DNA from 3 places in the Streptomyces sp. H51 genome. Region 2 is predicted to be linked to each of the others. Evidence: riboswitches for the same ligand, from Rfam matches in the RefSeq annotation. Region 2 holds a riboswitch; each other region holds the start of a gene.
The links. A riboswitch is a leader RNA that binds a small molecule or an ion and turns the genes downstream of it on or off. The one in region 2 is predicted to bind cyclic di-AMP.
Positions count from the first base shown of each region.

Region 1: linked by a shared signal. The riboswitch ahead of VKA29_RS13635 (LysM peptidoglycan-binding domain-containing M23 family metallopeptidase) and the one ahead of VKA29_RS00215 (M23 family metallopeptidase) in region 2 are both predicted to bind cyclic di-AMP.
Region 3: linked by a shared signal. The riboswitch ahead of VKA29_RS09775 (C40 family peptidase) and the one ahead of VKA29_RS00215 (M23 family metallopeptidase) in region 2 are both predicted to bind cyclic di-AMP.

Region 1 is NZ_JAYMHD010000048.1:2,640-12,946, reverse strand. Features, by position in the region: gene VKA29_RS13665 (ABC transporter substrate-binding protein) at 1-1,498, opposite strand, end outside; partial or broken gene VKA29_RS13660 (helix-turn-helix domain-containing protein) at 1,621-1,716, opposite strand; partial or broken gene VKA29_RS13655 (IS5/IS1182 family transposase) at 2,406-2,519, shown strand; gene VKA29_RS13650 (MBL fold metallo-hydrolase) at 2,537-3,730, opposite strand; gene VKA29_RS13645 (PhzF family phenazine biosynthesis isomerase) at 3,876-4,769, opposite strand; gene VKA29_RS13640 (SGNH/GDSL hydrolase family protein) at 4,903-5,688, opposite strand; gene VKA29_RS13635 (LysM peptidoglycan-binding domain-containing M23 family metallopeptidase) at 5,913-6,953, opposite strand; cyclic di-AMP (ydaO/yuaA leader) riboswitch at 6,958-7,136, opposite strand; gene VKA29_RS13630 (tyrosine-protein phosphatase) at 7,648-8,445, shown strand; gene VKA29_RS13625 (DUF6126 family protein) at 8,489-8,608, opposite strand; gene VKA29_RS13620 (helix-turn-helix domain-containing protein) at 8,605-9,234, opposite strand; gene VKA29_RS13615 (aspartate aminotransferase family protein) at 9,334-10,307, opposite strand, start outside.
Region 2 is NZ_JAYMHD010000005.1:13,747-24,053, forward strand. Features, by position in the region: gene trmB (tRNA (guanosine(46)-N7)-methyltransferase TrmB) at 1-245, shown strand, start outside; gene VKA29_RS00210 (PrsW family intramembrane metalloprotease) at 307-1,611, shown strand; gene VKA29_RS00215 (M23 family metallopeptidase) at 1,784-2,797, opposite strand; cyclic di-AMP (ydaO/yuaA leader) riboswitch at 2,809-2,966, opposite strand; tRNA gene VKA29_RS00220 (tRNA-Met) at 3,235-3,308, opposite strand; gene VKA29_RS00225 (dihydrofolate reductase family protein) at 3,484-4,614, opposite strand; gene VKA29_RS00230 (MarR family winged helix-turn-helix transcriptional regulator) at 4,681-5,196, shown strand; gene VKA29_RS00235 (GTP cyclohydrolase II) at 5,409-6,062, shown strand; gene VKA29_RS00240 (NADPH-dependent FMN reductase) at 6,075-6,617, opposite strand; gene VKA29_RS00245 (GAF domain-containing protein) at 6,978-8,714, shown strand; gene VKA29_RS00250 (DUF5994 family protein) at 8,989-9,471, shown strand; gene VKA29_RS00255 (GAF domain-containing SpoIIE family protein phosphatase) at 9,513-10,307, opposite strand, start outside.
Region 3 is NZ_JAYMHD010000034.1:88,644-98,950, reverse strand. Features, by position in the region: gene VKA29_RS09785 (ATP-dependent Clp protease proteolytic subunit) at 94-729, shown strand; gene VKA29_RS09780 (hypothetical protein) at 737-1,045, shown strand; cyclic di-AMP (ydaO/yuaA leader) riboswitch at 1,380-1,591, shown strand; gene VKA29_RS09775 (C40 family peptidase) at 1,595-2,068, shown strand; gene VKA29_RS09770 (DUF6328 family protein) at 2,150-2,719, shown strand; gene VKA29_RS09765 (ATP-binding protein) at 2,831-3,289, opposite strand; gene VKA29_RS09760 (helix-turn-helix transcriptional regulator) at 3,504-4,364, shown strand; gene VKA29_RS09755 (DUF397 domain-containing protein) at 4,374-4,601, shown strand; gene VKA29_RS09750 (8-amino-7-oxononanoate synthase) at 4,643-5,770, opposite strand; gene bioB (biotin synthase BioB) at 5,918-7,138, shown strand; gene VKA29_RS09740 (adenosylmethionine--8-amino-7-oxononanoate transaminase) at 7,131-8,411, shown strand; gene bioD (dethiobiotin synthase) at 8,413-9,129, shown strand; gene VKA29_RS09730 (class I SAM-dependent methyltransferase) at 9,433-10,119, shown strand.

The DNA of each region.
Region 1 (10,307 bases), on a different contig from region 2:
CGCCGCCGACGTCTTCACTGGTGACGACGTACTCCTTCGCCTGCCACAGGGGGATGACGGGGACATCGCGAGCGACGGTCTCCTGCAGCTCTTTCAGGGTGTCGTCGGCCTTGGCCCGGTCGGCGTAGCGTTGGCTCACGGCGATTGCCCGGTCCACGGTCCCGCTGCTGTAACCGGTGTTCATCGTGCCGCCTGTGCCGACGAGCTGGCTGCCGAAGGTGTCCGGGTCGGGGTAGTCGGCGACCCAGCCGACCGCGTAGGCGTCGAGCGTGCCGCCCGCCCACCGCTTCTGGAACTCAGTCCACTGCAATCCGTTGAGCTTGACTCTGAACAGGCCGCCGGTCTCCAGCTGCCGTTTGATTTCCGCGGCCTCTTCGGCGGCGGCACCGCGGCCCTCGGCATAGCTGTAGGTGAAGTGCACCGGCAGGGTCACACCGGCCTCGGTGAGCAGTTGGCGCGCCTTGCCGATGTCCGGACTGGAATAGTGGTCGAAGAAGGAGGTGGTGTGGCCGATGAGGCCCGCGGGGATGAGTGAGTAGAGCGGGTCGACGGTGCCCCCGTAGAGGGTGGCCGCGAGTCGGGGACGGTCGATCAGCCAGGCCAGGGCCTGCCGGACCCTGAGGTCGTGCAGTGGTTTCCCTTCCCGGACGTTGAGATAGAGGTTGCGGGTCTCGGAGCTGGTGGTTTCCGATACGTGTTGTCCGGGGTCGCTGGGATCCAGGTCGGCGAGGACTTTGGGGGGCAGCTGCCGGGTGGCGACGTGGATCTTGCGGCTCTTCCAGGCGCTGTCGAGGGCGCCGGGAGTGCTGTAGTAGCGCAGCTCGATGGGCCGGCCGGACTCCTTCGCGGCGCCCTTGTAGTGGGTGTTGGGCGACAGCACCACCTTTTCGCCCTTGACGTACGAGCTCAGAGTGTAGGGGCCGGTGCCGTCGACCTGGTCACCGGTGCGCAGGGCGTCTTCCGGGTATTTGGTCGAGTCGACGATCGAGCCCGCCCCGGTGGCCACCTTGAAGGGGAACGTGGTGTCCGGGGCGGACAGTCTGAAGGTGACGACGCGTCCTTCGGCCTCCACCGAGGTGAGGGTGTCGAGCAGGGCCGACGGGCCGACGTCGGAGTTGATCTTCTTGACGCGTTCGAAGGAGAACTTCACGTCCTCGGCCGTCATGGCGCGTCCGCTGGGGAAGGTGATCCCGTCGCGCAGTTCGCAGCGGTAGGTGCGCAGGTCCGCGGCGACGAAGGCGCAGCTCTTGGCCGCGTCCGGTACGGGCTCGGCGCCGCCGGGCTCGAGGGTCAGCAGCGTCTGGAAAACGTTGCTGTACAGGGCCAGGGAGCCGGCGTCGTAGCCGCCGGCCGGGTCGAGGGACGTGGCGGCGTCCGTCGTGCCGACCTTGATCACCTTTCCCGGTTGCTCGTCCGACGGCAGCAGCAGCCAGCCTGTCGCCGCGACTCCTGCGAGTGCGAGCAAGCCGGCGAGGACGCGTATACGGGCCGTTCTCATCGGTATTTTCCCTCTCCGGGTCTCAAGTTCACGATCGAAACGGGAGCTCACCGGATCCGCCTTACGGTTTCACCCAGCCTGGATGCGGCCCATTTCTGCGGCGGTGGAACTCGCGCCGACAGCGGCTGTGTGAGTCCGAGCGCGGCCGCTGCGCGCCCCACGCTCCCGGAGTCCGCGATCGCGCACAGCATGCGCAGGCGGCGCAGCCGCAGATCCATCAGTACACCTCGCTGTGTGGCGGAAACGGCAAGCGAATTATGCGTGCGCGCCGATTCCTGTGGGGCTAGGTCGTACTTCTTGCGTGAAGTCTTATGCCGGGCCTGATGGTTCTGTTATGACCGGAACTATTGCCATGGCGGGGCCCACGGGCCTTGACTCCTGATCCCGGACACACGAGACACTGGATCCCGAGGATCCGAGAACGGACATCTCCTGGTCATGATGAGTTGTCGGCCGCGGTTCGAGGCGGACGCGGTCGCGCTGCACCGGTCGCAGGCCGAGGCGACGACCGGACAGGTCGCCGCCGGTCCGGGTCAGCCCCGAGACCCCGCGGCACTGAATCCGGGCCGCCAGTGCGAGCCGGCCCCGGGGACGCCGGGAGAATGGCCGGCGGATCCTCCGACGCCGTCGGAGGCGGAGAATTCCACGCTGCGCCCTTTTCAGCAGCAGCTCACCGGCGAGAACCGGATCGCCGCGGAAGCGTGATGACGGAAAAACCGAATACGCCTCGCCCGGAACGCCTTTTGTGAGCACGTACCCGCGAAAGGAAGCAGCCGGTGTCGTGCTTTCACGGCGCTTGGCCGTGGAAGGCGAGCGGGGATATTTTCCGGTGCGACGATTCGCACGGCACAAAGGCGGTTGGCCTTGCGGACGATCATGACGGCCGGGGCCCGATGGGCGGCCGGCCTACCGGGGCGTCAGCGGCAGGGTCCGCATCCCGCACCGGGGCAGCGGGGAGACCCTGTCCGCGGGCCAGGAGGCGGTGAACCGGTCCCACGCGAAGATCCGCGCTCCGGCCGAGCTGGTCCCCGGCCGACGTTACCGCTCACCCGCGAGGTCGAGATCACCCCTGCTCGTCTCGACCACGCCCTGAGCACTCCGGGGACGGCGCCACGGACGGGCGATCGGACCGGACACCGCCCGCCACCACGCCTCCACCGGCAGCTTCCCCCTCGGCTCGAACGGCTCGCCCGGCCGCGGGAACGCCACCGCCTGGCCGGCCTCCTCGGCCGCGGCCAGCGTCCACTCCCCCGGCTCGGCCCAGGCGTGCGGGGCGAGGTTGAAGGTGCCCCAGTGGATCGGCAGCAGCACCCCGTCCGGGGCGCCGCCCTGGAGGTCCAGGTGGGCCCGCAGGCCCTCCTCGGGCGTCATGTGGATGTCCGGCCAGAACTCGCTGTACGCGCCGACCTGGATCATCGTGACGTCGAACGGGCCGTGCGCGGCGCCGATGTCCTTGAAGCCCTCGAAGTAGCCGGTGTCGCCGCTGTGGTAGATCCGGTGCTCCTCGCCGGCGACGGCCCAGGACGCCCACAGGGTGTGCTGGGTGTTGCGCAGGCCGCGGCCGCAGAAGTGGCGGGCCGGGGTGGCGGTGAGCGTGAGCCCGCCCACCCTCGTCTCCTCGTGCCAGTCCAGCTCGCGCAGCCGGGTCGCGGAGACGCCCCAGTGCTCCAGGTGGGCGCCGACGCCGAGCGGCACGGCGAACACGGTGTCCGTGTCCGCCAGCGCCTTGATCGTGGGCATGTCCAGGTGGTCGTAGTGGTCGTGCGAGACGACGACGACGTCGACCGGCCCGAGGGCGGCCAGCGGCAACGGCACCGGGTGCAGCCGCCGGGGACCGACGAAGGAGAACGGGGAGCAGCGCGCACCCCACACCGGGTCGAACAGCACCCGCCGGCCGTCGATCTCGGCGAGCACGCCGGAGTGGCCCATCCAGGTCACCCTGAGTCCGGTGGCGGGCGGCGCGGCGGTGTCGGCGAGGGTGGTGGGGTGCACCGGGACGGTGCCCCGGGGAGCGCGGCGGGGCCGTTCGTCCCGGTCGAAGAAGACCTTCGCGAAGTCGAGCGTCGAACCCGAGGGCCGGGTGCGCGCGACACCCCCGGGGTTCTGGAAGACGCCGTCCTTGAAGTGCGGTGATCTGCGGATGCGCGCGAGGCGCTCACCGCTCGGGTCCGCGCCGAAGGCCGCGGGCCGCAGCGCGCGGAGCCCGGAGCGCAGATGACGGGAACCGGACACGGGACCTCCAGGTCGGATCGGAGGCCTTCCATTATGGTCGGCCCCGCCGACGACGCCCGGTTCACCGGGCCCGGCGGGGGCTTTCCAAGGAAAGACCAAAGATGCGGCGGCCGGTACGGACCGGCCGCCGCCGGCGATGCCGTCTTCAGGACCGCGCCCCCGGCATGGGCACCGCCGTCCCGCTCACCCGGACGCGCGGGTCCCCGTCCCGCAGGTCGACCGTGAGCGTGGACGGCCGCCCCAGGTCATGGCCCTGATGGAGGGTGAGGCGGGCCTCGGGGGCGACCGCGCCGAGGGTGCGCAGGTAGGCGCCCAGCGCGGCGGCGGCCGCACCGGTGGCGGGGTCCTCCACCACACCGCCGACGGGGAACGGGTCGCGGACGTGGAAGACGTCCTCGCGCTCCCGCCAGACCAGTTGCAGAGTGGTCAGGTCCAGACGGTTCATCAGGGCGGTGAGGCGCTCGAAGTCGTAGTCCAGGGCGGCCAGTCGGGCGCGGCCGGCCGCCGCCAGCACCAGGTGCCGGGCGCCCGCGAAGGCGATGCGCGGCGGCAGCGCCGGGTCCAGGTCGGCGGCGGGCCAGTCCAGGGCGGCCAGGGCCTCGGCGACGTCGTCGGCGGCCGCGTCGGCGACGTACGGCTCGACGCTGGTCAGGGTCGCGCGCAGGGCGCCGGACGGCCCGGCCGCCACCGACACCGGGACGTCGCCGGCCTGCGTCACGAACAGCAGCTCGCCGGGCCCGGTCCGCTCGGCGAGGGCGACGGCGGCCGCGACCGTGGCGTGCCCGCAGAACGGCACCTCCGCCCTGGGGCTGAAGTACCGCACGGTGAAGACCCGTCCGGGGTCGGTGCCGGGCCGCTGTGGACCGGGGGTCAGGAACGCGGTCTCCGAGTAGCCGACCTCGGCGGCGACGGCGAGCATGGCGGCGTCGCCGAGACCGCTCGCGTCGAGGACGACCCCGGCCGGGTTGCCCCCGGCGGGGTCGTCGGAGAAGGCGGTGTAGTGCAGCACACCCGTCGCGGTGGCGTCGCTCGTCGTCATGTACGGGCAGAACACCGCCCGCCGACCGGCTGTTCCCGGCCGGCCGTACGGAATACGGGGTACCGAGTGACGGGGTACTGCGTACGGAGTCGCCGGTCGGCGGCGCGTGCCCGGGACGCGCCGGAGCGCCGGGTCAGGCGACCGACTCGATCCGCAGTTTGATGTCGTACGGGGACAGCATCCCCTTCGCCTGGACGTGGTCGCCGGACGACTCACCCCGCAGGCGCCGGCCGATCCAGGGCACCAGGTACTCGCGCGCCCACTGCACGTCGTCCCGCCGGATCTCGAGGGTGCCGCGCGGCGGGAGCGGCGGCCAGGCCTGCTCGGGGTCGGCCGGCACCTCCACGCCGAGGACCTGCCCGGCCCGCAGCGCCACCCGCGTGTGCCCCTCGGGTGAGAGGTGGAGCCGGTCGTGGTCCCAGGCCCGGCGGTCCTGGATGGACTTCAGGGACCACAGGTCCAGCACGGGACAGCCGTAGCGGTCGGCGATGGCCCGCACATGGCCGTTGTAGGTGGCGATCTTGCCGCGCAGGCGCTTGAGCACCGGCACGCCACGGGTGTCGAAGCCCGTCGTCACCATGACGGTGCCGACGGCCTCGGTGAGCCGTGCGACCGCCCGCTCGAAGCGTTCGGCGACCTCGTCGGGGTCGGTGCCGGGCCGGAGGATGTCGTTGCCACCCGCGCAGAAGGACACCAGGTCCGGGGCGAGTTCGACGGCCTGCGGGACCTGCTCGGCCACGATCTGGTCGAGCAGCCTGCCGCGCACGGCGAGGTTCGTGTACGTGAAGTCGCCCTCGGGCCGCCGGTCGGCGAGGAGCACCGCGAACCGGTCCGCCCAGCCGACGAACGCCCCGCCGGGACCCGGGTCGCCGACGCCCTCGGTGAAGCTGTCCCCCACCGCGACGTACGACCCGATCACTGATCTGCTGTCACTCTTCGAATCGTCTGCCACAGCAGGTCATGATTCACCGTTCAATGTGACCTACGCGACCGTAGGGAGGGCTTGACGAACGGTGAGATAAGCCACGCCTAAATTGTTCGCCAAACCCGGAATAAGCCGTCCTCGCGCCCGGCGACGGCCGAGGGCCGGACCCGGGGATCGGGGTCCGGCCCTCGGCGGCGTGCCGGGCGGTCGGGGAGCCGTCAGCCGACGGCGACGCCCTTGGAGCGGAGGTAGCCGACCGGGTCCACGTCGGAGCCGTAGTTCGGCGTGGTGCGGATCTCGAAGTGCAGGTGCGGGCCGGTCACGTTGCCGGTCGCGCCGGAGAGGCCGATCTGCTGGCCGGCGGTGACGGTCTGGCCGGCCGAGACGGAGAGCTGCGAGAGGTGTGCGTACTGGGCGTAGTAGCCGTCGGCCAGCTGGATGACGACCTGGTTGCCGTAGGCGCCGCCCCAGCCCGCGGAGACGACCGTGCCGGCGCCCACGGCCTTCAGCGAGGTGCCGGTCGGCACGACGAAGTCGATGCCGGTGTGGTAGCCGCTGGACCACATGCTGCCCGCGACGCGGTATCCGGTGCCGACGCCGGACCCGGCTACCGGGAGGGTGTAACCGCTGGAGGTGCCGGTGGACTCGGCGGCCTGGGTGACCGTCGCCTGCTGCGCGGAGGACGCGTCGGAGGAGGAGGACGGGGAGCCGGCGGAAGGCGCGGGAGCCGAAGAGGAGGACGAAGACGAAGAGGCCGACGAAGAGGCCGACGAAGACGGCGAAGAGGACGAAGGCGATGAAGACGACGAAGAGGACGACGAGGACGACGAGGAGGACGACGACTTGGTGGCGCCGCTCGTGGCCTTCTTGCCGATGACGAGCTTCAGGCCGGGGTGGATCAGCGACGGGTCGTCGCCGACGGCCTGGCGGTTGTCCGCGTACAGCTTCTTCCAGCCGCCGCGGACGCCCCGCTCCTCGGCGATCTTCGAGAGGCAGTCGCCCTCGCGCACCGAATAGGTCCGCACCCGCGCACTGTTCGCGGCCTTCCCCTTCGCGGCCTTCTTCCCCTCGGCCGCCGTCTTCTCGGCGCCGGAAAGGGACCGCACGGTCTTCTGCGAAACCGGCTGCCCGGTGTCGGCGTGGGCGCCGGTGGCCCCCAGCAGGGGGAGGGCGAGGGCGGCGCCGCCGGTTCCGGCGACGGCGATGGAGCGGGTGAAGCGCTGGGACTTGGGGCGGCGGTGCTTACCCTTCGCGGGCATGACGAATTCCTCTCCGGCGCCTGCGAGGTGAGCTGTCGGGTGCGGACTGGAGATGTCCGGCCGCGTTGTGGGCGCGACTTGACCCCAAGCCTGTTCCGGAGACCGGACAGGCGGTTCTACCTGTGGGTCCCCCGCTCCTGCCGTGCACGGGTGAGTGTGCGGGATTCCGGGCGGCGGCAGGATTCGGCGTCCGCCCGGATTGCGTGGCGAACGTAAGCGACCACGACACGAAGGGACAAGCAAGAGGTCGCGCCAGGCGCACGTTTCCCTTGATCCCTTACCGGAATCCGCGGTCACCCTCCGTCGATTCCGAGCCGGCTCCAGCAGCCAAATTCCTTGAAAAGCACCACGCATTACGTGAACATGACGGGCGACTCACGGTGACCGATATGACGATGCTCACGCGACCTCGCGCCAGCATTCCTCATTCCGGAGCGAGTTGGAATGAAATCCACCCAAAGCGCCAATTCGGACAGAAGACTCAGACAAGGGCGATGCGGCAGGGAAACACCTTCGGGACACATGAATCGTTTCGCGGCATTCGTGCACTCTCGCCACCGACTCGCCACGGAATCGCCATGGACTCCCAGGGGGCAGTCCGCACACCCCTGCTGAGCGGGGGTGTGCGTGTCGTATCGTCAAGGAGGTGCCCGTCGACGAGCAGCGCCGGCGGGGACGGCTGGGAGGAGCCCCCGTGACGCAGCAGATTCCGTCGACCGAGCCCGAGCTGGCAGGAGTCCGCAACTTCCGCGACGTGGGAGGCCTGCCGACGGTGGACGGACGACGGGTGCGCCACGGAGTGCTGTTCCGCAGCGGCCACCTCGCGCACGCCACCGCGGAGGACGCCGCCTTCCTCGCCTCGCTGGGGCTGCACACGGTCTTCGACTTCCGCAACGCGGCGGACCAGAAGCTGGAGGGCCCGGACGTCGAGCTGCCGGGCGTGCGCAATGTGAACCTGCCGCTGAGCGACCCGGCGGACGGCGCCGAGTTCTGGAAGATGGTCCGGCACGGAGACCTCGACCAGCTGCGCGAGATACTCGGGGGCGGCAAGGCGGCCGGCCGCATGATCGGCTCCTACCGCCTGCTCATCAAGGAGCGCACCGGCGAGCACACGCGCGTGCTGCGCGCGCTGGCCGAGGACAGCGTGCCCGCACTGATGCACTGCGCCGCGGGCAAGGACCGCGCGGGCCTGTCCGTCGCCGTGACGCTGCTCGCCGTGGGCGTGGAGCGGGATGCGATCTTCGCCGACTACCTGGAGTCGAACGCCAAGCACCGCCGCTACCGGGTGCAGCGCGGCGACAGCTCGGCCTCGGCCTACTCCCCCGAGGTCATGGAGCTGCTCAGCCCGCTGTTCGAGGCGCGCGAGGAGTACCTGGCGGCGGCCTTCGAGACCATCGAGGAGACGTGGGGCGGCGTCGAGCCCTACCTGGCGCAGGGACTCGGCGTCACTCCGGCGGTCCGGGAGCGGCTGCGCGAGCGCCTGCTCGACTGACGCCGCCGAGGACGCGGCGGGCTGCCGCCCAGGACGCGGCGGGCTACTTGGCGCCCACCGAGAACAGCAGGTAGATGAAGCCCGCGAAGAGGTGGCCCGCCGCGATGTAGATGATGAGGCGGATCCACAGGGAGCGCGGGAACTTCTCCTCGTAATTGCTCATGGCATGTCTCCGATGGTCGGGCCCAGGCACAGCGCGGCCGTGGGACTCTGCAACAGGGTGTGGACGAACAGCAGCTCGACCCCTTCGGGGTCCAGCGCCGCGATGCGGTGCGGCGTCAGCGAGTCGAAGTGCGCGCTGTCGCCGGGACCGAGCCGGTGTGTGGCGTCCCCGAGGCGCAGCCACAGCCGCCCCGTGAGGACGTACAGCCACTCCTCCCCGGGATGCACGCGCACGATGTCGCCCTGGGTGCCGTACGGCGCGTGGACCCGCAGGGCCTGCATGCCCCGGCCGGAGGCGCCGGCCTGCCAGTAGGTCCAGCCACCCGCGGCGGTGGGTTCCATGTCGACGGCGCGCACCACGGCGTTACGGTCGGCGACCGTCTCGCCGAGCAGCTCGGAGACCGTCGTACCGTAGATGCGGGCGAGCCCGAGGAGGACCGGCAGCGAGGGCTGCCGCTGCCCGGTCTCCAGCCGGGAGAGGTGGGCCGGGGACAGTCCGGCCGCGCGGGCCGCGGCCTCCAGGGTGAGGGAGGCGCGGCGGCGCAGGGCGCGGAGCTGCGGCGCGACGGCGGGCAGATCTGCCACCGGTCCCGCCGGCTGCTCGAACTCGGCTTCCGGGGAGCTCATACCCCCATTGAGCCGCAGCTTTACCTCTGGGGCAAATTTCTTGCCTCAGAGGCAAAGAGTGCTCGGCCGGTGGCAGGGACTGCTCGACCGGCGGCCGGGCTAGCGGTTGGCGACGGCCTGTTTGATCAACGTCTTGCCGAAGTCCCACATCAGCCCGCCTCCATTGTGCGCCTCGTCCATCACCTCCGTGAAGGCGGCCACGAACCGGTCCACCTCCGGCTCGCCGATGATCAGCGGCGGGATCAGCTTGATGACCTCCAGGTGGTCGCCGGAGACCTGGGTGAGGACGCGGTGGCGCTGCAGCAGCGGAACGACGACCATCTGCGCGAACAGCCCCTTGCGGGCGGCCTGCAGCATGGCCCACCGGCTGCGCAGCTTCAGCGACCTGGGCCGGCCGAACTCGATGCCGATCATCAGCCCGCGGCCGCGGACGTCGGCGAGCAGCTCGTACTTGTCGGTCAGCGCCGCGAGCCGGGACCTCAGGCGGTCGCCCGTCATCCGGGCGTTGGCGACGATCTGCTCGTTCTCCATGACCGACAGCACGGCCAGCCCGGCCGCCATGGCCTGGGCGTTGGCCCCGAAGCTCGCCGAGTGGACGAGGACGCGGTCCATCGACGAGTAGACCTTCTTGAAGATCCAGTCCTTGCCGAGCGTCGCCCCGACGGGCACGTACCCGCCCGACAGCGCCTTGGCCACGCACACCAGGTCCGGCTCGACGCCCTCCTCGTGCTGGTAGGCGTAGAAGTCGCCGGTCCGGCCGAGGCCGGTCTGCACCTCGTCGGCGATGAGCAGCGCCTTGTGCCGGCGCAGCAGTTCCTGCGCGGCCCGCAGGTAGCCGGGCGGGGCCTCGTACACGCCCTTGCCCTGGACCGGCTCCACGATCAGGGCGGCGACGTCGCCCTTGCTCAGCTCCCGCGCCAGGGCGTCGAGGTCGCCGAGGGGGACGGCGGTGTCGGGCAGCAGCGGGGCGAAGCCGTCCCGGAAGCCGGTCTCGCCGTTGACCGACAGCGAGCCCGTCGTCAGCCCGTGGAAGGCGTGCTCGCAGTACAGCACCCTGGGCCTGCCGGTGGCGT
Region 2 (10,307 bases):
TCAGACCCGGCGGCATCGTGCACTGCGCGACCGACTGGGAGCCGTACGCCGAGCAGATGCTCAAGGTGCTCACCGCTCATCCCGGGTTCGAGAACACCCGGCCCGGCGGCGGTTTCGCGCCGCGCCCCGACTTCCGGCCGCTGACCCGTTTCGAGGGACAGGGACTGGACAAGGGACATGTCGTGAACGACCTGCTGTTCCGCCGCGTGCAGCAGCACCACCCCCAGCCCCCCACCGGCGCCTGAAGCGCGCCGGACGCGTTCCGCACCGTCGCGGGCGGCGCACCGCCTCGTTAGGGTCGATGCCGTGGCCACCTTCCCCCCGTACCCGACGCATCCGCCGCACGCAGGCGGCCTGGCCGGCGGCCTGGCCAGGCACGCGCACTGGTGGCAGCGCAAGTGGGTGCGCTACGGCGCGCTCAGCACCCTGCTCGCGCTCTCCGGGCTCGTCATCCTCGCCCTGGTGCGCGAACAGACCGGCACCGAGGGGTTCCTGGTCGGGCTGGGCCTCGCCGTGCTGCCGGTTCCGCTCCTGGTGGCCGCCTTCCGCTGGCTCGACCGGGTCGCCCCCGGCCCGTGGCGCAACCTGGTGTTCGCCTTCGCGTGGGGCGCCTGCGCGGCGGCGCTGATAGCGATCGTCGCCAACAGCTTCGCGACCCGATGGATAGCGACGTCGACCGCGGACCCGGCGAGCGCGGACACCCTCGGCGCGACGGTCATAGCGCCGGTCGTCGAGGAGTCCGCGAAGGCCGCGGCCGTGCTGCTGGTGTTCCTTTTCCGCAGACGGGACTTCACGGGCATCGTCGACGGGGTGGTCATAGCCGGGATCACCGCCACCGGCTTCGCGTTCACCGAGAACATCCTCTACCTCGGCACCGCCTTCGGCACCGACCGGCTCACCGGCGACAGCGGCATCGCCTCCGTCACCGCGGCGACCTTCTTCGTCCGCGTCGTCATGTCGCCGTTCGCGCACCCCCTGTTCACCGTCCTGACCGGCATCGGGTTCGGCGTGGCCGCCCTCTCGGCGGAACGGCAGCACGTCCGGCGAGTGCTCGTCCCGCTCTCCGGGCTGCTGCTCGCCATGGGCATGCACGCACTGTGGAACGGCTCGGCGACGTTCGGCGAGTTCGGGTTCTTCGCGGTGTACGCGGCCTTCATGGTGCCCGCGTTCGGGCTGCTGACGTGGCTGGTCATCTGGACGCGGCAGCGCGAACTGCGGACCGTGCGCGAGGAACTGCCGCCGTACGTCCTCGCCGGCTGGCTGACGCCGGCCGAGCCGTACGCGCTCGGTTCCATGCGGGCGCGGCGGACGGCCCGCGACTACGCCCGACACCGCTTCGGCAAGCCGGCCGGGCGGACGGTGGCCGAGTACGAGGCGTACGCGACGTCGCTGGCGTTCCTGCGGCACCGGGGACGGCGCGGACGCGCGGACGCCGACTTCGTCGTACGGGAACGGGAGTTGCTGGCCGAGCTGTGGTGGCGGCGCGAGATCGCGCGGCCGGCCCTGGACCACGCGGCCCGGGTGACGGCTCCCCCGGTGCCGGTCGTCGCAGCGCCCTGGCCGGCGTACGGGCATCCCGCGAACCCCGCGTACAACCCGTACCGCTCCTAGGCCCTGTCGTTCGGATCTTCCCGGCGGCGCGGGCCCTGGCACGCGCATCCGCCGCGTCGTCGCCGGTCGCCGACGCTCCGCCGGCGGTGTTCCCGGAGTTCCCGGGCACGCCTGACCGGCAGTCCTGACGTCGGGGGGTTTGCCGTCAGGACCGCCGGGGATCAGGGAGAGATCAGGGGTTGAGTCCCTTGCCGCGCAGCCAGGCCATCGGGTCGATGCCGCTGGCCTGCCCGCCCGCGTGAACCTCGAGGTGCAGGTGCGGGCCGGTCACGTTCCCGGTGGCGCCCACGCGCCCGATGACGTCACCGGTGCTGACCTTCTGACCCACGCTCACGCTGATCGACGACTGGTGGCAGAACCACAGCTCGGTGCCGTCGTCCAGGGTCAGGATCGTGCGGTAGCCGTACGACCCCGCCCAGCCGGCCTCGGTGATGGTCCCGCTGTGGACGGCCTTGATGAGCGTGCCGGTCGGGGCGGCGAAGTCGAGGCCGGTGTGGTAGCCGGAGGACCACATGGAGCCGGCCTGACCGAAGGTCGAGGTGATGGTGTACGAGGAGGTCGGCAGCGTGTACTGCTTGGCCAGCTCGGCGAGGCGCGCGGCCTCGGCCTTCCTCTTGGCCTCCGCCTCCGCCTTCTCCTTCGCGGCGGCGGCCTTGGCGGCGGCCGCCTTCTCGGCCTGCTCGGCCGCGTCGGCGACCTGCTTGGCGAGGGCGGCCTCGGTGGCCCGCTGCGTCTTGGTCTCGACCTGGACCTGCTGCGACTCGGCCTGCGCCATGATGCGGTCGCGCAGCGCCTCGCCGGCGTCCTTGGTGTTCTCCGCGGAGGTCACGCCGACGCTGCTGAGCGGAGTGGCGGAGCCCTGCGGCTCGGGCTCGTCGTCGGAGATCAGCGAGCCGACCGAGGGCAGGTCGGGCATGGAGATGGACACCGGCGGCTTGCCGGTGTTGGCGCTGGCCATGCCGCCCGCGCCGACGGCGGCTATGACACCGACGCCCAGGACCGTGGAGCTGCGGGCGAGTCCCCCGCCTCGCTGCTTGGAGACGCGGTGCCGGCCGCGTACGGGGCGGACGGAATCCTCTGTGGGGTTCCATGCCTCCCACGGGCCCTCGTCGGTGCGGTAGCTGCCGTAGCCGAAGGTGTCACTCGGCTGGAACGGGGCTGTCGGGGCAGGCCGGTTGGACGCCACGTGGGCGTGCTCCTTTCCTTCCTTCTCGCCTACCGGGTTAGCTGACGGGTTCGGAGCAGGAAGGTCTCCTACGCGCGTGTATCCACCGTGATCCCACGGCGGTATTCGCGCGATTCACCCCAGAGTGGTGGTTCCCCGGTTCCCTTGCGGGATTCGGCGCGTGCGCACGGAGCCGCCTCTTGTGACGGCTGGGACGACCGCGCTGCGTTATCGAACGTTAATAGACGCAGGGGCTCGTTTCCAAGCCGTTCCGCTTGATCATTAACGAATCCGCATCGGACGTACATCCCCATGACCGCCTAAAAACGGGCGAGTTCACCCCTCGCGCAACCCGGGGACCACACTGCGCACGGCGGCCGACCCATCACCGACAGTCACCGACCGCACGAAAACACCGACGGCCGGGACCTTTGAAGATCCCGGCCGTCGGCCTTGAGTAGCGGGGACAGGATTTGAACCTGCGACCTCTGGGTTATGAGCCCAGCGAGCTACCGAGCTGCTCCACCCCGCGTCGGTGTGTCACCAGTGTACGCCATGCGCAGGACGGCAAGCACACGCGCTTCTCCGCGCCGCGCGCCGTCGGCCGCGTACGGGCGGGACCCACCCCCCACCGCCAGCGCTACGCGGTCCCCCACCGAACCGCCACAGGCCGCCGCAGGCACCCCCAACGCCACCGCGGGCCGCCGCTACCCCACCAGATGCCGATTGGGCGCCTGGGCCCGCTCCGCGTACTCCGGCAGCACGACCACGTCGGCCCCCTCCCCCGCCAACAGCCCGCTGCCGTCGGCGCTTTCGACGAACGTGTCGGGTTCCCGCCACGCCGTCACCACCCGCCGTACCCCCGCATCGAGGATCAGCCGCGCGCACGGTTTGGGCCGGGACGCGCGCCGGGCGCACGGCTCGAGGCTGCTGTAGACCGTGGCGCCGGCGAGCCGGGGATCGGCGGGATCCAGTTTCGCCAGAGCCGCCTCCTCCGCGTGCACCACAGGATCGTCCCCCTCCCGGGAGTACCCCCGGGCCAGCTCCGTACCGTCACCGGCCACCACCACCGCCCCCACGCTGAACGCCGTCCGCGACGGCGGACACAGCGCCGCCAGCTCGCACGCGAGGGCGAGCCAGTGACGGTCGGCGGCCACGGCGACCTCCCCGGTCCCGGGGGCCGTCGGCTCGTACCGCATGAGGACGACGTCCTCGATCCGCCGCGTCTCCAGCAGCCGCAGCCGCCCGCCCTGGTACGCCCCCGGACCGAACAGCCGCGGCGCGGCGGGGTCGCCCACGAACAGCGGCGCCAGCGCGAGCTGCAGTTCGTCGGCGAGCCCCTGCTGGAGCAGCTGGGTGTGCACGAGCCCCCCGCCCTCCACCATGAGACGGCGCACCCCCCGGACGTCGTGCAGGTGCCGCAGCAGCGGCCGCCAGCCGACGTCGTCGCCCAGCGCGACGATGTCGGCGGCGAGCCCCAGCGCGCGGGCCCGCTCGGCGCCCTGGTCCGTCGTGTAGAGGACCTTCTCGCCGCCCGTGTGCCAGAACCGCGCCGCCGGATCGAGTTCCCCCGACGCGCTGACGGTGACCTTGAGCGGGTAGGCGGACCGGCCCGCGGCCACCCGGTCGGCGCGGCGACGCTCCGAGTTGACCAGCAGCCGCGGGTTGTCGGCCCGGATCGTCCCGGCACCGACCAGGATCGCGTCGACGGAAGCACGTACCTCGTCGACCCGGTCGAAGTCCGCCGGGCCGGAGAGCAGGAGCCGCTCGGGGCCGGTGTCGTCGAGGTAGCCGTCCAGGGAGACGGCGGCGGACAGCAGGACGTAGGGATGCGGCATCGAGCGCGCTCACTCTCGGAGGCGGGCGGTCCTGGTTCAAGTTTGAAACAAACTTACACTGGTGGCATGACACCCCGCTGGCTCACCCCGGACGAGCAGCGCGCCTGGCGCGCTTACCTCGCGGCGACGCACCTCCTGGAGGACGCGCTCGACCGGCAGCTCCAGCAGGACGCCGGCATGCCGCACCTGTACTACTCCATCCTCGCGAATCTTTCCGATGCGCCGGAGCACAGGCTGCGCATGACCGACCTCGCGGAGAAGACGAAGATCACCCGCAGCCGTCTGACGTACGCGGTGACCCGGCTGGAGAAGGACGGCCTGCTGCGGCGCGAGAACTGCAGGTGGGACAAGCGGAGCAGCATCGCCGCACTGACCGACGAGGGCATGGCGGTGCTGGAACGCACGGCTCCCGGCCACGTCGAGACGGTGCGCGCGTCCCTCTTCGACCACCTCACCGAGGAGCAGGTGGGACAGCTGGAGGACATCTGCACGGGGATCGCGCGGGCGCTGGAGGGCCAGGACGCCCCCCGGCCGGCCCCCGACGAGGTCCCGTGGCGCCGCCGCTCCTCCCCTTGCTCCTGAGCCGCGCCGCTTGTTCGTGAGCCGCGCCGCTTGTTCGTGAGCCGCACCACGTGGTCGTGAGCCGCACCGCAAAGCTGTTGATTCAAATTTAAAGCATGGAGTAGGGTCCCCTCAGCGGATCTGCTTCAAATCTGAAGCACACCTCCCGTGCAACCGCGAGCACGGAAGCAGAGCACCCGTCCGCGCCGTCCACCCCGGCCCCGGAGGCCCGCATGCCCGACCCCGCCCCCGACTTCCCCGCCGCCACGCCGCGCTCCCGCGTGCGGGTACCGCTGCGCTTCCACGACGGATACAGCGCCGACGCCGACCTGGTCACCTTCCACGGCCTGGCCGACGACCGCGAGCACGTGGCCGTGGTCCTCGGCGACCCGGCCCCCGGCACGCCTCCGCTGGTCCGCCTGCACTCCGAGTGCCTGACCGGCGACGTCTTCGGCTCGGCCCGCTGCGACTGCGGACCCCAGCTGCGCGAAGCGGTCGAGCGCATCGCCGGCCGCGGCGGCGTCCTGCTCTACCTCCGCCAGGAGGGACGCGGCATCGGCCTCTACAACAAGCTCGACGCCTACGCGCTCCAGGACGACGGCCTGGACACCTACCAGGCGAACGCGGCGCTCGGCCTGCCCGAGGACGCCCGCGACTACACGGCGGCCGCCCAGATGCTGCGCGCCCTCGGCATCGGCGAACTGGACCTGCTGTCCAACAACCCGGACAAGGCGGAGCAGCTGCGCACCCTCGGCATCGACGTCCGCGACCGCGTGCCCACGGGGGTGTTCACCACCGCCCACAACGTCCGCTACCTGCGCGCGAAGGTTCTCCAGACGCGGCACACGCTGCCGTTGGACAGCCTCACGGAGCTGACCGCGGGCTGAGGACGGCAGCCCTCAGCGGGCCGGGTCGGCCAACAGCCCGAGGACGCGCTCCAGCTCCCGCCGCGTCTCCGGGTCGGCGATCAGCCCGTCCGCCCCGATCGCCTGCCGGTCGACGGGCAGCCGCACGCAGGCGGACGGCACGACGCTCGCGCCGGTGTACTCCAGCACCGTCCGCAGCGTGGCCTGCGCGCCCTCACCGCGGCCCGGAGCGGCGGCGTTGACCCAGGCGACCGGCTTGCCGCCGATCTCGGTCCCGCCCACCGTCCAGTCGAGCAGGTTCTTGAACGAGCCCGGCAGGGTTCCGGCGTACTCCGGCGTGCAGACCAGGATCCCGGCCGCCCGGCCGATCGCCGCCCGCAGCCCGGCCACCGGCGCCGGCAGCGGGTCCCGGTCGTCGTCGGGGTTGAAGTGCGGCAGCCGCGCCAGGCCGTCGTACAGCTCCGTGCGCACCGGCACGGACGGGGCGACGGCCTGTGCGGTGCGCAGCACGGCCTCGTTGCCGGAACCGGCCCGCAGGCTGCCCGACAGCAAAAGGATCAACGGAAGCGAGGACACCCGCCCAACTTACGGCAGCAACCGACCGGCACACCCCTCTCCCTCCCCCTCCCCGCACCACGCCCCCACCCGGACGATCCGCCGACAACAAGTGTGACTCCCACACATCAGGGGAGGCGGATGGATGCGGACCGCCCCGGTGTCCGTCCCCGGACGGCGAAACCAGGAAGGCCCGTGGCGGCTCCCGCGGGAACGTCCGTCCCAGGAGAGGGGCAGCGGCCACAGCCCGGCCTGCGGCCACCGGTACCGCCCCCGCCCGGCACCGTGCGTTGCGGTTGCCGCTGCCGTTGCCGTTGCGATCCGGTGGGGCTGTCTGCGCATGCTGGAGACGTATGCCGGTTCGAGAGGTGAGGCGGCTCCGTGAACGACCGGTCGGGCACGAACAGTGAGGGCTTCGCCCGGCGGCTGCCCAGCAGGGCGTCGCCGGACGGGCGGCGAGACCACGCCCGGAGGGCTGCGGACGGCCGCGACCGGATGCAGACGCTGCTGGACGCCGTCGTCGCGATCAGCGGCGACCTCGACCTGGAGGACCTGCTGCGGCGGATCGTGCAGTACGCGGCCGAGTTGGTCGACGCCGAGTACGGTGCGCTCGGCGTCCTGGGTGAGGCAGGCCGGATACGGCAGTTCGTCACCGTCGACCGCGGCGCCCACTGCGACGAGCAGCCGACGGTCCGGCGTACCGGATCCCGCCCCGAGAGCCAGGACCTCCCCGACCCGTTGACCGCCCCGCTGAGGGGCCCGCTGACCGACCCGTCGGCCGACCAGTTGATCCGCGAACCGCGTTCCCTCACCTTCCTCGACTCCGCCGTACAGGCCCGGGGCGAGGTCTACGGCACCCTATACCTGGCCGGCAAGCGGAACGGCCGGCCGTTCGACGCCGACGACGAATCGATCCTGCGCAGCCTGGCCGCCGCGGCGGGCGTGGCGGTCGACAACGCCCGCCTCTACGACGAGAGCCGGCACCGCGAACGCCGGCTCGCGGCCGGTGCGGACCTGACCCGCGCCCTGCTGTCCGGGGAGCACCCCGCGCGGACCCTGCGGTCGCTGGCCGACGTGGTGCGGGAGATGACCGGCGCGGACCTGGTGACCCTGGCCCTCCCGGTGGGCGACAGCGAGGAACTGGTCGTGGAGGCGGCGGCCGGCCGTTCGGCGGACCGGGTGCGGGGCCTGGCGCTGCCCGGCACCACCCTGGCGGCGAAGGTCTACGCGACGGGACAGACCGTCAGCAGCGATTCCCTGACCGCCAATTCGCGCATTGCGGGCGGCAGCGCCTCCGTCGTCCCGCTCGGACCCGCCTTCTTCGTCCCGGTCGCCGGCCGCGAGCGGGTGCGCGGCGTGCTGCAGGTGGCCAACGAACCCGGCGGCGCCCCCTTCGACGAGGCGGTGGTGGAGATGGTGTGCGCCTTCGCCGACCAGGCCGCCCTGGCGCTGGAGATCGCCGAACACCGCCGGGACGCCGAACAGCTCACCCTCCTGGGGGAACGCGACCGCATCGCGCGGGACCTGCACGACCTGGTCATCCAACGGCTGTTCGCCGACGGCCTGAGCCTGCAGGCCGCCCTGGGCCGCCTCGGCGACCGCCCGGACGCCGCCGACCGCGTCCAGCGGGTCGTCGACGACCTGGACGACACCATCAAGGTCATCCGCTCCACCATCTTCGGCCTGCAGCACCAGGACCACCCCGGCCGCCGCACCGGCCTGCGCTCCCGGCTCGTGGCGCTGAGCGCCGAGGCCTCCGCGGCCCTCGGCTTCACCCCGGCACTGCGCATGACCGGCCTGCTCGACACCGACGTGTCCGCGCACCACGCCGACCACCTCCTGGCCGTACTGCGCGAAGCCCTGTCCAACGCCGCCCGGCACGCGGTCGCCACCGCGGTGGAGATCAGCGTGGAGGCGACGGACGGGACCCTGCGGCTGACCGTCGCCGACGACGGCCGCGGGATCGATCCCGCCGTGACCCGCCGCAGCGGCCTGGCCAACATGCACAGCCGCGCCGGGGAACTCGGCGGACACCTCGCGGTCGGCCGCCGCGACCCCTCCGGCACGGTCCTGGAGTGGTCCGTGCCGCTGCCCGTCCACGGCCCGGACGCCACCTGACCGACGACTTCCACGCGGTCGTCCGCCTCGGCAGCTCCGGCAGAAGCCCGCCGGCGTTTCCGGCAGCGCCGCTGCCGCCGGTCTCGGCGAGCAGCGCGGTGCCGCGTCCGGGCAGGCCGGCGATTCCCGACGAATCCGGCTGATCACGGCGACATCTGAGAATCAAGGCGAAACCGTTGATTTTCGGACTACACCGACACTCGCGGTGAGGGGAGTAGCGTGGTCAGCAGCACGGCGCACCCCGTGTCCGCCGGATCACGAAGGGGTGGTCCTCATGACCGACTCCGACACATCCCCCGCTCCCCAGCAGCTGCCGAGTGGCATCCATCAGACCGTACGACCTGGGTGCGCACTGCTCCGGCTTCAGACGACGGCATCGCGCGAAGGGGTCCTCGACGGGGCATGGTGGCCGCGATCCCATGACATCGGTGCGGAGTTGCCGGCACTGCTGGATGCGCTCACGGAGTACCTCGGCCCCCTGAGCCGGGTGGGCCTGGACACCACGGCCTGGGCGGGGGTCCCCACGCGGATCGCCGTCGACGACCACGTGGTGCGCGTGGACTCCTTCCCGGTGGGCGATGACACCGTCTTGATCACCCGGGGCGACAGGGACCACTTCTCGCTGCTGGTCGTCCCGCCGGAGGCAGCCCCCGAGGACGCTCGGGCGGCGATGGCCCAGGCTGTCCTGGCCTGCAACGTCAGCTCCGCGCGACAGATCCTCATCGACACAGGAGGAGGGCGGACGCCGTCGGGCTGACGAGTCGTGCCGCCCGGTGGGCCGCGGAGGCGGCGGTGCGATCAGCCGACACCGCGCCACTCCACCAGGAGCAGCGTGGCGTCGTCCGTGGTCCGTCCGCCGCGCGCCCGCTTGAGTGTGTGCGAGAGGGCACGCGCCACCGCTCGGACCCCACGGCCGGTCCGCTCCAGCCCGTTCACCAGACCGATCAACTGCTCCTCCCCGAACTGCTCCCCGCCCGCCGTGTGCTCCTCGATCAGCCCGTCGGTGAAGCACAGGACGCGATCTCCGCGCTTCAGCCCCAGCTCACTGACCTCCGGCTGCGCACCGCCCAGGCCCACCGGCAGGGTCGTCGGCCCGACCAGCCGGCGCGTGACACGGTGGTCGCGGACGAGCATCGGCGCGGGGTGACCGGCGTTCACCCACTGCAGGAGACCCGTCGTCGTGTCCAGCCGCATCATCTGCGCGGTGACGAAGTGGTCGGCGCCGAACTCCTTCGCCACGGCGTCGTCCATGTAGGCGTAGATCTCCGTCAGGCCGATGCCGAAGCGGCGGGCATGGCGGTAGGCGCCGATGGCCACGGTGGCCATGGTGGCCGCACCGAGGCCGTGCCCCATCGCGTCGATCATGGCGACGTGCAGAATGTCGTCGTTGAGCGCGTAGTCGAAGCTGTCTCCCGCCACGTCGTAGGCGGGCTCCAGGACCCCGGCCACGGCGACCCGCGGCATGATCATGGCCAGGGGCGGCAGCAGGGACCACTGGATCTCCGCGGCCACGCTCATCTCCTCACCGCGGCGGATCCGGAAGAACAGGTCGGAGTAGCCGTGCTTGGTCACCAGCAGATCGGCCACCAGTCC
Region 3 (10,307 bases), on a different contig from region 2:
CATCATAACGTCATGTACGTCCTGTACATTTTTTGCAGAGACAGCTCCGGGGGGAAGCTCCGGGGACAGCTCTGTCGCGAGGAGGGGTATGCCATGACCCGACCGTCCGCCCGCCACGTCCTGCCCGAGTTCACCGAACGGACCTCGTCCGGGCCCGGGTCGACGGATCCGTACGCGAAGCTGCTGGAGGAGCGGATCCTCTTCCTCGGCACGCCCCTCGACGACACCGCGGCGAACGATCTGACGAGCCGGTTCATGTACCTCGAGCACAAGGACCCCGGCCAGGACATCGCGCTGTACATCAACTCGCCGGGCGGCTCGTTCAGCGCCATGACGGTGCTCTACGACACGATGCGGTACCTCTCCTGCGACGTGCGGACGACGTGCCTGGGGCAGGCCGCCGCCACGGCCGCGGTGCTGCTGGCCGCCGGGACTCCGGGCAAGCGCTCCGCACTGCCGGGCGCGCGGGTGGTGATCCGCCGGCCCGCGCTCGCCGAGCCGGTGCGGGGCCAGGCGAGTGATCTGGCGGTGCGGGCGGAGGAACTGACGCGCAATCGCCGTCTCGTGGAGGAGATGCCGGCCCGGGCCACCGGACACAGCCGGGAGAAGATCGGCGCCGACATCGAGCGGGACCGGGTCTTCGACGCCCGACAGGCGGTGGACTACGGCCTGGTGGACCGGATCGTCCCCGGCCGCCGGGCCTCCTTCGTCCCGCCCGCCGGGAGGTGAGCGGCCGGTGATCCCTCCCGAACTCCCGCCGCTGCCCGCGCTGACCCGCGCCGAGGGCGAGCTGATCGACCGTTACCTCGACGTGGTCGACCTGCTCGGCCGCATCAATCCGGCCCACCACGGCGACACCTACCGCGGGCTGCGGGCCGCGCAGGCACTGGTGGCCCGGGCGGCCGAACTGCGTGACGCCCTCGCCCTGATGCACCAACGGGGCGAGACCGAACTGCACGCCCCCACCCTGGCGCGGGCCCTGCGGGTGCTGGACGGCGAGCGGCGCACCGCCCGGGTCACCGTGCCTCCGCAGCCCGGCACTTGAGGCATCCGCCGGGCCCGGGCGGCGGTCGCCCGGCGCGGTGTCCGGACCGGCGCCGAAACGGACCAAACGGCGTACCGCCTTCCGGACTAGACACACCTCCTCTTTTTTGACCGGTCGAGTTGCGCAACCGGCCCGACCGGAAGGCGGAATGAGGCATTTCTTCGCTGGTCCGGGCCGCTTCGCAGGTGATGACGCGCGTCCGAACACAGGGCTGCCCACCCGAACGGGTGAGTGGTGAGTAACAACACAAATCCCCGTTTCCGTTGGGCTTTTCGGACATCCGTGAGCCAAGATCCGTGTCTGACGACAAGCCCCCGCCGCCGCGGCGGGGCGATCCGGGCGGACGCCGAGTCCTGCCGCCGCCCGGATGACCGGTCGACAGGAGTGGATCGGCAGGAGTGGAGGACCCGAGCACGACGGGTCGCCGGAACGGTCACGCCATGACCGGGCCGAGCAGCCCTTGGGGTGAAGCCGCGCGAGCGGCCGGGCAACTTCGCCAGCCCGAATCCGACAGGTCATCCTTCACAGGCGGCTGACGAAGGGTTGCGCATGACTGCGCTCAATCGTGTCCCGTCGCTGATCGTCCGGGCCGGCACGGCCTCGGCCCTCACCATCGCCGCGGTGGGCGGCTCGGTCGTGGTCCCGGGCTTCAGCTCCGACGCGGCCGCCGCGACGCCCGCGACGAAAGCACTTCAGATCGCGGCTTCCAAGAAGGGTTCGCCCTACCGGTGGGGCGCCACCGGTCCGCACCGGTTCGACTGCTCCGGGCTCACGCTGTACTCGTTCAAGAAGGCGGGCAAGAGCCTGCCGCGTACCGCGGCCCAGCAGTACAACAAGACCCGCCACATCTCCGCCAAGAGCCGCAAGGCCGGAGACCTCGTGTTCTTCCATTCGGGTTCGTACGTCTACCACGTCGGCATCTATGCCGGAAAGGGGAAGATCTGGCACGCCCCGAAGACCGGGGACGTGGTGAGACTGCAGAAGATCTGGACGAAGAGCGTCTGGTACGGCCGGGTCAGCTGATCCTTGCGTGCGGTGGCGGCGCCCTGACACGCCGCCACCCCACGAGGCGTGACACGGCCCTGGGCGGTTACCCGTTCAACCATGGCCGACCACGTCCCCTGCACCGCACGCAACGAGACCCCGCTGGAACGCGCCGACCGCAATTTCGGCGAACTGCTCCAGGAACTGCGCGTCACCCAGACCGGGGTGCAGATCCTCTTCGCCTTCCTGCTGACCCTGGCCTTCACCCCGCGCTTCCCGTCCCTCGACCCGGTGCAGCGGGCCACCTACGTCACCACACTGCTGCTCGCGGTCCTCGCCGCCGCCCTGTTCACCGCGCCGGCCGCGCTGCACCGCTCGCTGTTCCAGCGGGGCGCCAAACCGCGCGTCGTCCAGGTGTCCTCACGGCTCGCCACCACCGGCATGGGTGTGCTGGTGCTGGCGTTCACCGGGTCGGTGCTGCTCGTGGTGGACGTGACGACGGGCCGGGCGGGCGGGGTGGCCGCGGGCGCGGCGACCCTGTGCGTGTGCCTCGGCCTGTGGTGGCTGCTGCCCCGCCTGGTGCGGCGGGCGGGCCTGTCCGCCGAGCAGCAGGCCGCGCCCGTCGTCAGGCAGCCGGGACCGCCGCGCGACGCGGCCGTCCACCGCGAGCCGCCGGTACGGCGCCGCTGAGCCCCTCTGCCGAGGCCGGTGACGCCGCCGAGCCCCTCGCCCGAGGCCGGTACGGCGCCGCCCCACGCCCGAGGCGAACACGGCGCCGCTGTCCTCCTCGCACAGGCACCGTTACGACTCCTGCTGGCCGGCCGCCGGCACCGGCCGCGCCGGCACCTTCCACGGCAGTTCGATGGAGACGGTCTTGCCGCCCTCCCGGGTGGGGCGCACGCACAGCCTGCCGCCGCACTCGGCGGTCAGCCAGCGGATGATCACCAGGCCGCGGCCGTTGTCCTGCTGGACGGCGGCGGGCAGCCGCTTCGGGAACCGGGGGTGGCTGTCGGTGACACCGATGCGCAGTTGTTCGTCGCGGTCGAGTTCGAGTCCGACGGTGAAGGTGGGCGACTGCCCGAGGGTGTGCTGGACGGCGTTGGTGGCGAGCTCGGAGACGATCAGCCGGACGGTGTCGGCCACCTCCGTGTGCGGCGCCAGGCCCCACTCCACGAGGGTGTCGATCGCGTAGGTGCGGGCCGCGCAGACCGAGGCGGGATCGCTCGGCAGGGTGACGGATGCTTCCAGATGGTCTGCCATGGCGACGTCGTCCCTTTCCCACGGGACCGCTGGTCCGACACGGAGCGGATGGTTCGAGTACGGTCCCGGACTGGTGCTTGGCCGTCAGACTGCCATCACCGCACCGGCCACGGCTGGCGATCCACCGAGATATGCATATATCTGTCGCTCAAAGCGGTGAACTCTGCCACGAGAGACCGTATCGGGGCGCCTCATGAGGAGTAAGGAGGGACCCATGCAGCACGGTCCCGCGGTGCGCCGCAGGAAGCTGGGCGCCGAACTGCGCGCGCTGCGCGCCGAGGCGAGGCTCACCAGCGGTGAGGCGGCGCGGCTGGTGGGCTGGCACCAGTCGAAGATCAGTCGTATCGAGACGGGCACCAGCGGGGTGAAACCGGCCGATGTGCGGTTGCTCCTGGACGCCTACGGGGTGTCCGATCCGCGGCTGCGCGATCTGATGCTGGTGCTGGCGGGCTCGGACGAGAACACCGGCCGGCACCACTGGTGGCACGCCTATCGCGGCATCCTGCCGCCGGACTACAGCGACTTCATCAGCCTGGAGTCCCAGGCCGACGCGATGCGCACCCTGGAGACGTCGGTGGTGCCGGGGCTGCTGCAGACGCCCGAGTACGCGCGGGCGGTGACCCGGGCCGCGACCCGCGGGCTGGACGACGCGGGGCTCGACGCGCTGGTCGAGGTGCGCCTGGCCCGGCAGAAGGTGCTGCGGGCCGACCCGCCCCTGGAGTTCAGCGCGGTGCTGGACGAGGCGGTGCTGCGCCGGGAGATCGGCGGGCCCGAGGTCATGGCGCGGCAGCTCGAACGGCTGGTCGAGGCGGCGCGCCTGCCGCAAGTGCGGCTGCAGATCCTGCCGTTCGGCGCCGGAGCGCACGTCGGCGTCACCGGATCTTTCGTTATTTTCTCATTTTCGAGCACTCCTGATCTGGATGTGGTCGTTCTCGACCACCTGACGAGTAGCCTCCACTTGGAACGGAAAGAAGACCTCCAGGCCTATGCGGAGGCCTTCAACTCCCTTCAGATCCAAGCCCTTTCGCCCGAGGACACATTGGATTACCTCGCCGGCACAGTCGTCGGCGGGTAAGGAGGCACCATGTCAGCACTGCCTCGGAACGTCCCCTTCAGCACCGTTCCGCACGGCGTGCGGTGGCTGCGCAGCAGCTACAGCACCGGCGCGAACAACTGCGTGGAGACGGCGGCGCCGCGGTCCGGCCCGTGGGCCGGTCTGCTCGCCGTCCGAGATTCCAAGGAACCGGCCGGGCCCGCGCTGCTCTTCTCGCCGGGGAGCTGGGCAGGCTTCACGGCCGCGTTGAAGCGCTGATCAGATCCGCCTCGTGCGGAGCCCGGCCGTGTCACGCCGACTCATGGTCGAGTCCCGCCGATCACGCGCACCGCGTGTTCGATCTGCGCCTCGGAGAGGTCCGCGCGGGCGGTCAGCCTGAGCCGGGAGACGCCGTCGGGCACGGAAGGAGGACGGAAACAGCCCACGGCCAGCCCTGCCGCCCGGCAGTCGGCCGCCCACCGCACGGCCCCCTCCGGGGACGGCGCGCGCACGGAGACGACCGCGGCGTCCGGCCGTACCGCCTGCAGGCCTTCGGCCGTCAGACGCGCGTGCAGGTCGGCCGCCACCGCGCGGGCCCGCGCCGCCCGCTGCGGCTCGCGGCCGAGCAGCCGCACGGCCGCCAGGGCGGCGCCCGCGGACGCGGGGGCCAGCCCCGTGTCGAAGATGAAGGTCCGGGCCGCGTTCACCAGGTGGTCGATCACCCGGGCGGGACCCAGGACGGCGCCGCCCTGGCTGCCGAGCGACTTGGACAGCGTGACCGTGACCACGACGTCGTCGGCGCCCGCGAGCCCCACCGCGTGCGGCGCCCCGCGGCCGCCGTCGCCGAGGACGCCCAGCCCGTGGGCGTCGTCGACGACCAGCCCGGCGCCGTGCTCCCGGCAGGCCGCCGCGAGCCCGGCCAGCGGCGCCGCGTCCCCGTCGACCGAGAAGACCGTGTCGGACACGACGACGGCCGCGCCCCGGTGCGTGCCCAGCGCCTTGCGCACCGCCTCCGGATCGGCGTGCCCGACGACCTGGGTGGTGCCCCGGGCCAGCCGGCAGCCGTCGATCAGCGACGCGTGGTTGCCCGCGTCGGAGACGATCAGCGAGCCGTGCGGCGCGAGCGCGGTGACGGCGGCGAGGTTGGCCGCGTAGCCGGAGGAGAAGACGAGCGCCGCCTCGAAGCCGCAGAAGGCGGCCAGCTCGCGCTCCAGCTCGGCGTGCAGTTCGGTGGTGCCGGTGACCAGCCGGGACCCGGTCGCGCCACCGCCCCAGACCCGCGCGGCCCGCGCCGCGCCCTCGGCGACCTCGGGGTGACGGGCCAGGCCCAGGTAGTCGTTGCTCGCCAGGTCGAGCAGCGGCGAATCGGCCGGACGGGGGCGCAGGGTCCGCACGAGTCCGGCACGCCGGCGCAGTTCCGCCTGCTCGTCGATCCAGCCGAACGCCATGGCTCCTCCGGGGCATTTGTAGGCAGTGGACAGACCCTAGCCGGACGTGCCCCGGCCCATGATGTGGCGATACCCACACATCGAAGTGTCTCCGTTGTTCAAACTCTCCTTGGCCCCGGGCGGCCTCGTAGGACAGGATCGGCTCTCATGGACCTGCTGAACACGCTGGTGGACAAGGGGCTTCGGCGCGAACTGCCGACCCGCGAGGAAGCTCTGGCCGTCCTCGCCGCTTCCGACGACGACCTGCTCGATGTGGTGGCCGCGGCCGGCAAGGTGCGCCGGCACTGGTTCGGCCGACGGGTCAAACTCAACTACCTGGTCAACCTCAAGTCCGGACTGTGTCCGGAGGACTGTTCCTACTGCTCCCAGCGGCTCGGCTCCAAGGCCGACATCCTGAAGTACACCTGGCTCAAACCCGACGAGGCCTCCCAGGCCGCCGCGGCCGGTCTGGCGGGCGGCGCCAAGCGGGTCTGCCTGGTGGCGAGCGGGCGCGGGCCGACCGACCGCGACGTGGACCGTGTCTCGGACACCATCAAGGCGATCAAGGAGCAGAACGAGGACGTCGAGGTGTGCGCGTGCCTCGGCCTGCTCTCCGACGGCCAGGCGGAGCGGCTGCGGGAGGCCGGCGCGGACGCCTACAACCACAACCTCAACACGTCCGAGGGGACGTACGGGGAGATCACGACCACGCACACCTACGCCGACCGCGTGGACACCGTGCACAAGGCGCACGCGGCCGGCCTGTCGGCCTGCTCGGGCCTGATCGCGGGCATGGGCGAGACCGACGAGGACCTGGTGGACGTGGTCTTCTCGCTGCGCGAGCTGGACCCGGACTCGGTGCCGGTCAACTTCCTCATCCCGTTCGAGGGCACCCCGCTGGCCAAGGAGTGGAACCTCACCCCGCAGCGCTGCCTGCGCATCCTGGCGATGGTCCGGTTCGTGTGCCCGGACGTCGAGGTCCGCATCGCGGGCGGCCGCGAGGTGCACCTGCGCACGATGCAGCCCCTCGCCCTGCACCTGGCCAACTCGATCTTCCTCGGGGACTACCTGACCAGCGAGGGCCAGGCGGGCAAGGCCGACCTGGAGATGATCGCCGACGCCGGGTTCGAGGTGGAGGGCAGCGAGCAGGTGACCCTGCCGGAGCACCGGGCGGCGGCGGCCGGCGGAGGGTGCGGGTCGCACGAAGGCGCGGGATGCGGGTCGCACGAGGGCGCCGAGGGCGCCGGGTGCGGGTCGCACGAGGGCGGAGGTGTCTGCGGTACGGCCGCGACGGCCGCCCCGGCCGCGCCGACGGCCGCCGAACCGCGCACCGACCTGGTCGCGGTACGCCGTCGCGGCGCCGGAACGGACCTCGCGCCCAATGCCTGACCTGCCCGTCGCCGAACTGCTGGAACTCGACCGGCGCCACGTGTGGCATCCGTACGGTCCGATGCCCGGCCGCGCCGAACCGCTCGTCGTCGGGTCGGCGGACGGGGTGCGGCTGCGCATGGCCGACGGCTCGGGCGAGCTGGTCGACGGCATGTCGTCCTGGTGGTCGGCGATCCACGGCTACAACCACCCGGTGCTGAACGAGGCCGCCCGCGAGCAGCTCGGCCGGATGAGCCACGTGATGTTCGGCGGGCTCACCCACGAGCCCGCCGTACGCCTGGCGAAGCTGCTCGTCGACATCTCGCCGGACGGCCTGGAGCACGTCTTCCTCGCCGACTCCGGCTCGGTGTCGGTGGAGGTGGCGGTCAAGATGTGCCTGCAGTACTGGCGCTCGCTGGGCCGCCCCGGCAAGCGGCGGCTGCTGACCTGGCGCGGCGGCTACCACGGCGACACCTGGCAGCCGATGTCGGTGTGCGACCCCGAGGGCGGGATGCACGAGCTGTGGACCGGGGTGCTGCCCCGGCAGGTGTTCGTGGACGCGCCTCCGGCGGACTGGGACGAGGCGTACGCCGAGCGGCTGCGCTCGGCGATCGGGGAGCACGCGGACGAACTGGCCGCGGTGATCGTCGAGCCGGTGGTGCAGGGCGCGGGCGGGATGCGGTTCCACTCCCCCGGCTACCTTCGGGTGCTGCGCGAGGCGTGCGACGCGCACGACGTGCTGCTGGTGTTCGACGAGATCGCCACCGGGTTCGGGCGCACGGGGGCGCTGTTCGCGGCGGAGCACGCGGCGGTGACGCCGGACGTGATGTGCGTGGGCAAGGCGCTGACCGGCGGCTATCTGACGATGGCGGCCACCTTGTGCACCTCCCGGGTGGCCGACGGGATCTCGCGGGGCGAGGTGCCGGTGCTCGCCCACGGCCCGACCTTCATGGGCAACCCGCTCGCCGCGGCCGTCGCCTGCGCCTCGGTCGAGCTGCTGCTCGGCCAGGACTGGCGGGCGGAGGTCCGGCGGATCGAGGCGGGGCTGCGCGAGGGGCTGGCGCCGGCCGCGGAGCTTCCGGGCGTGAAGGACGTACGGGTCCTCGGCGCCATCGGGGTCGTCCAGCTCGACCACGGGGTGGACATGACGGCCGCCACGGCCGCCGCCGTACGGGAAGGCGTGTGGCTGCGGCCGTTCCGCGACCTGGTCTACACGATGCCGCCGTACGTCACGGGCGACGCGGACGTGGCACGGATCACGCGTGCGGTGTGCGCCGCCGCACGGGAGGGATGACATGCCGGTACTGGTGATCACGGGCACGGGCACGGAGGTCGGCAAGACGGTCACCACGGCCGCGGTCGCCGCCGCCGCGCTGGCCGCCGGCCGGTCGGTGGCGGTGCTGAAGGCCGCGCAGACGGGGGTACGGCCCGACGAGCGCGGCGACGCCGACGAGGTGGCCCGGCTCGCGGGCGCCGTGACGGCTGCCGAACTGGCCCGCTATCCGGAGCCGTTGGCCCCGGCGACGGCCGCCCGGCGGGCGGGGCTGGCGCCGGTCCGCCCGTACCAGGTGGCCGAGGCCGCGCAGAAGCTGGCGGCCGAGCACGATCTGGTGCTCGTCGAGGGTGCGGGCGGGCTGCTCGTCCGGTTCGACGAGACGGGCGGCACCCTGGCGGACGCGGCCGCCCTGCTGGGGGCGCCGGTGCTGGTGGTCGCGCCGGCCGGGCTCGGCACGCTCAACGCGACCGAACTGACGGCCCGCGAACTGCGTTGCCGTCAAGTGGAGTTGCTGGGCGTGGTGATCGGCAGCTGGCCCGCTGCGCCCGACCTGGCGATGCGGTGCAACCTCACCGACCTGCCGGAGGTCGCCGGCGCCCCGCTCCTGGGCGCCCTGCCGGCCGGGGCGGGGGCGCTGTCCCCCGCCGCCTTCCGCGCCGCGGCGCCCGGTTGGCTGGCCCCGCGCCTGGCCGGTACCTGGGAGGCGCAGGCGTTCCGGACGCGCGAGGCCGCCTGAGCGCTCCGCCGGCCGTGCCGCGCGGTGCCGCGTCGTGCCGCGTCGTGCCGCGTCGTGCCGCGTCGTGCCGCCGGGGACCGCCGGGGACCGCCGGGGACCGCCGGTCGGCTGCGGTGCCGTCGTGGCCGGTCGCGCGGTTCCCCGCGTCCTGTCGGGGCGCTGACCCGCCGCAGCGGTGCGCGGGCGAGCCCCGGCGGGGGTGCGGGCGAGCCCCGGCGGGGGTGCGCGGGCCTGGTTCGGCGGGGGTGCGGGGGCCTGGTTCGTGGGCAGAATCGCGGTAAGAACTCGAACGGGGAGGTCCTCATGCCGCTTCGGCCGTCCGGCTCCGCGAAGGTGGCCCGGGATCCCGTGCACCACCCGCTGTTCGCCCGTTGCTACGCCCGGGTCAGTGTGCGGGCCGAGACGCGGATGGGCATGGCCGGCGTCCGGGACCGGCTGCTGACCGGACTGGCCGGGCGGGTCATCGAGATCGGCGCGGGCAACGGGCTGAACTTCGCCCGCTACCCGAACACCGTCTCGGAGGTCGTGGCGATCGAACCGGAGCGGCTGCTGCGGCGGCTGGCCGTCGAGGCGGCCCTGCGCGCCGAGGTGCCCGTGGACGTGGTGCCGGGCACGGCCGAGGCGCTGCCGGTCAAGAGCGAGGCCTACGACGCGGCGGTGATCTCGCTGGTGCTGTGCAGTGTGCGGGACGTCACACGGGCCCTCGGCGAGGTGCGGCGGGTGCTCCGGCCGGGCGGGGTCGTCCGGTTCTTCGAGCACGGCCGGGGCGGCGGGCGGCTCATGGTCCTGACCCAGCGCACGCTGGACCGGACCCTGTGGCCGGCGCTGAGCGGCGGCTGCCACCTGGCCCGGGACCCGGTCGCCGCCCTGCGCGACGCCGGGTTCGAACTCGGCCCCTACCGGCGGGTGATGATGCCCGAGAACGGGCCGGTGCTGCCCAGCTCCTACTGCGTGCTGGGCACCGCGTGGCGGCCGGAGGGCACCGGGTAGTCACGGTCCGCTCAGGCGCGCCGTCCACGCGGAGGCGGCCCCGCACGTCGAGCACGAGCCGATGCCGCCGGGCCGCGGCATGCCTCCCCGGCCCCGGCCTGTGCGGCCTGTGCCGGAGATCAGCCGGGACCTTCGGCGGGTACCGGACGCCGAACGGACCGCACTAGGCTCGGCGCCGACCGGGGGAA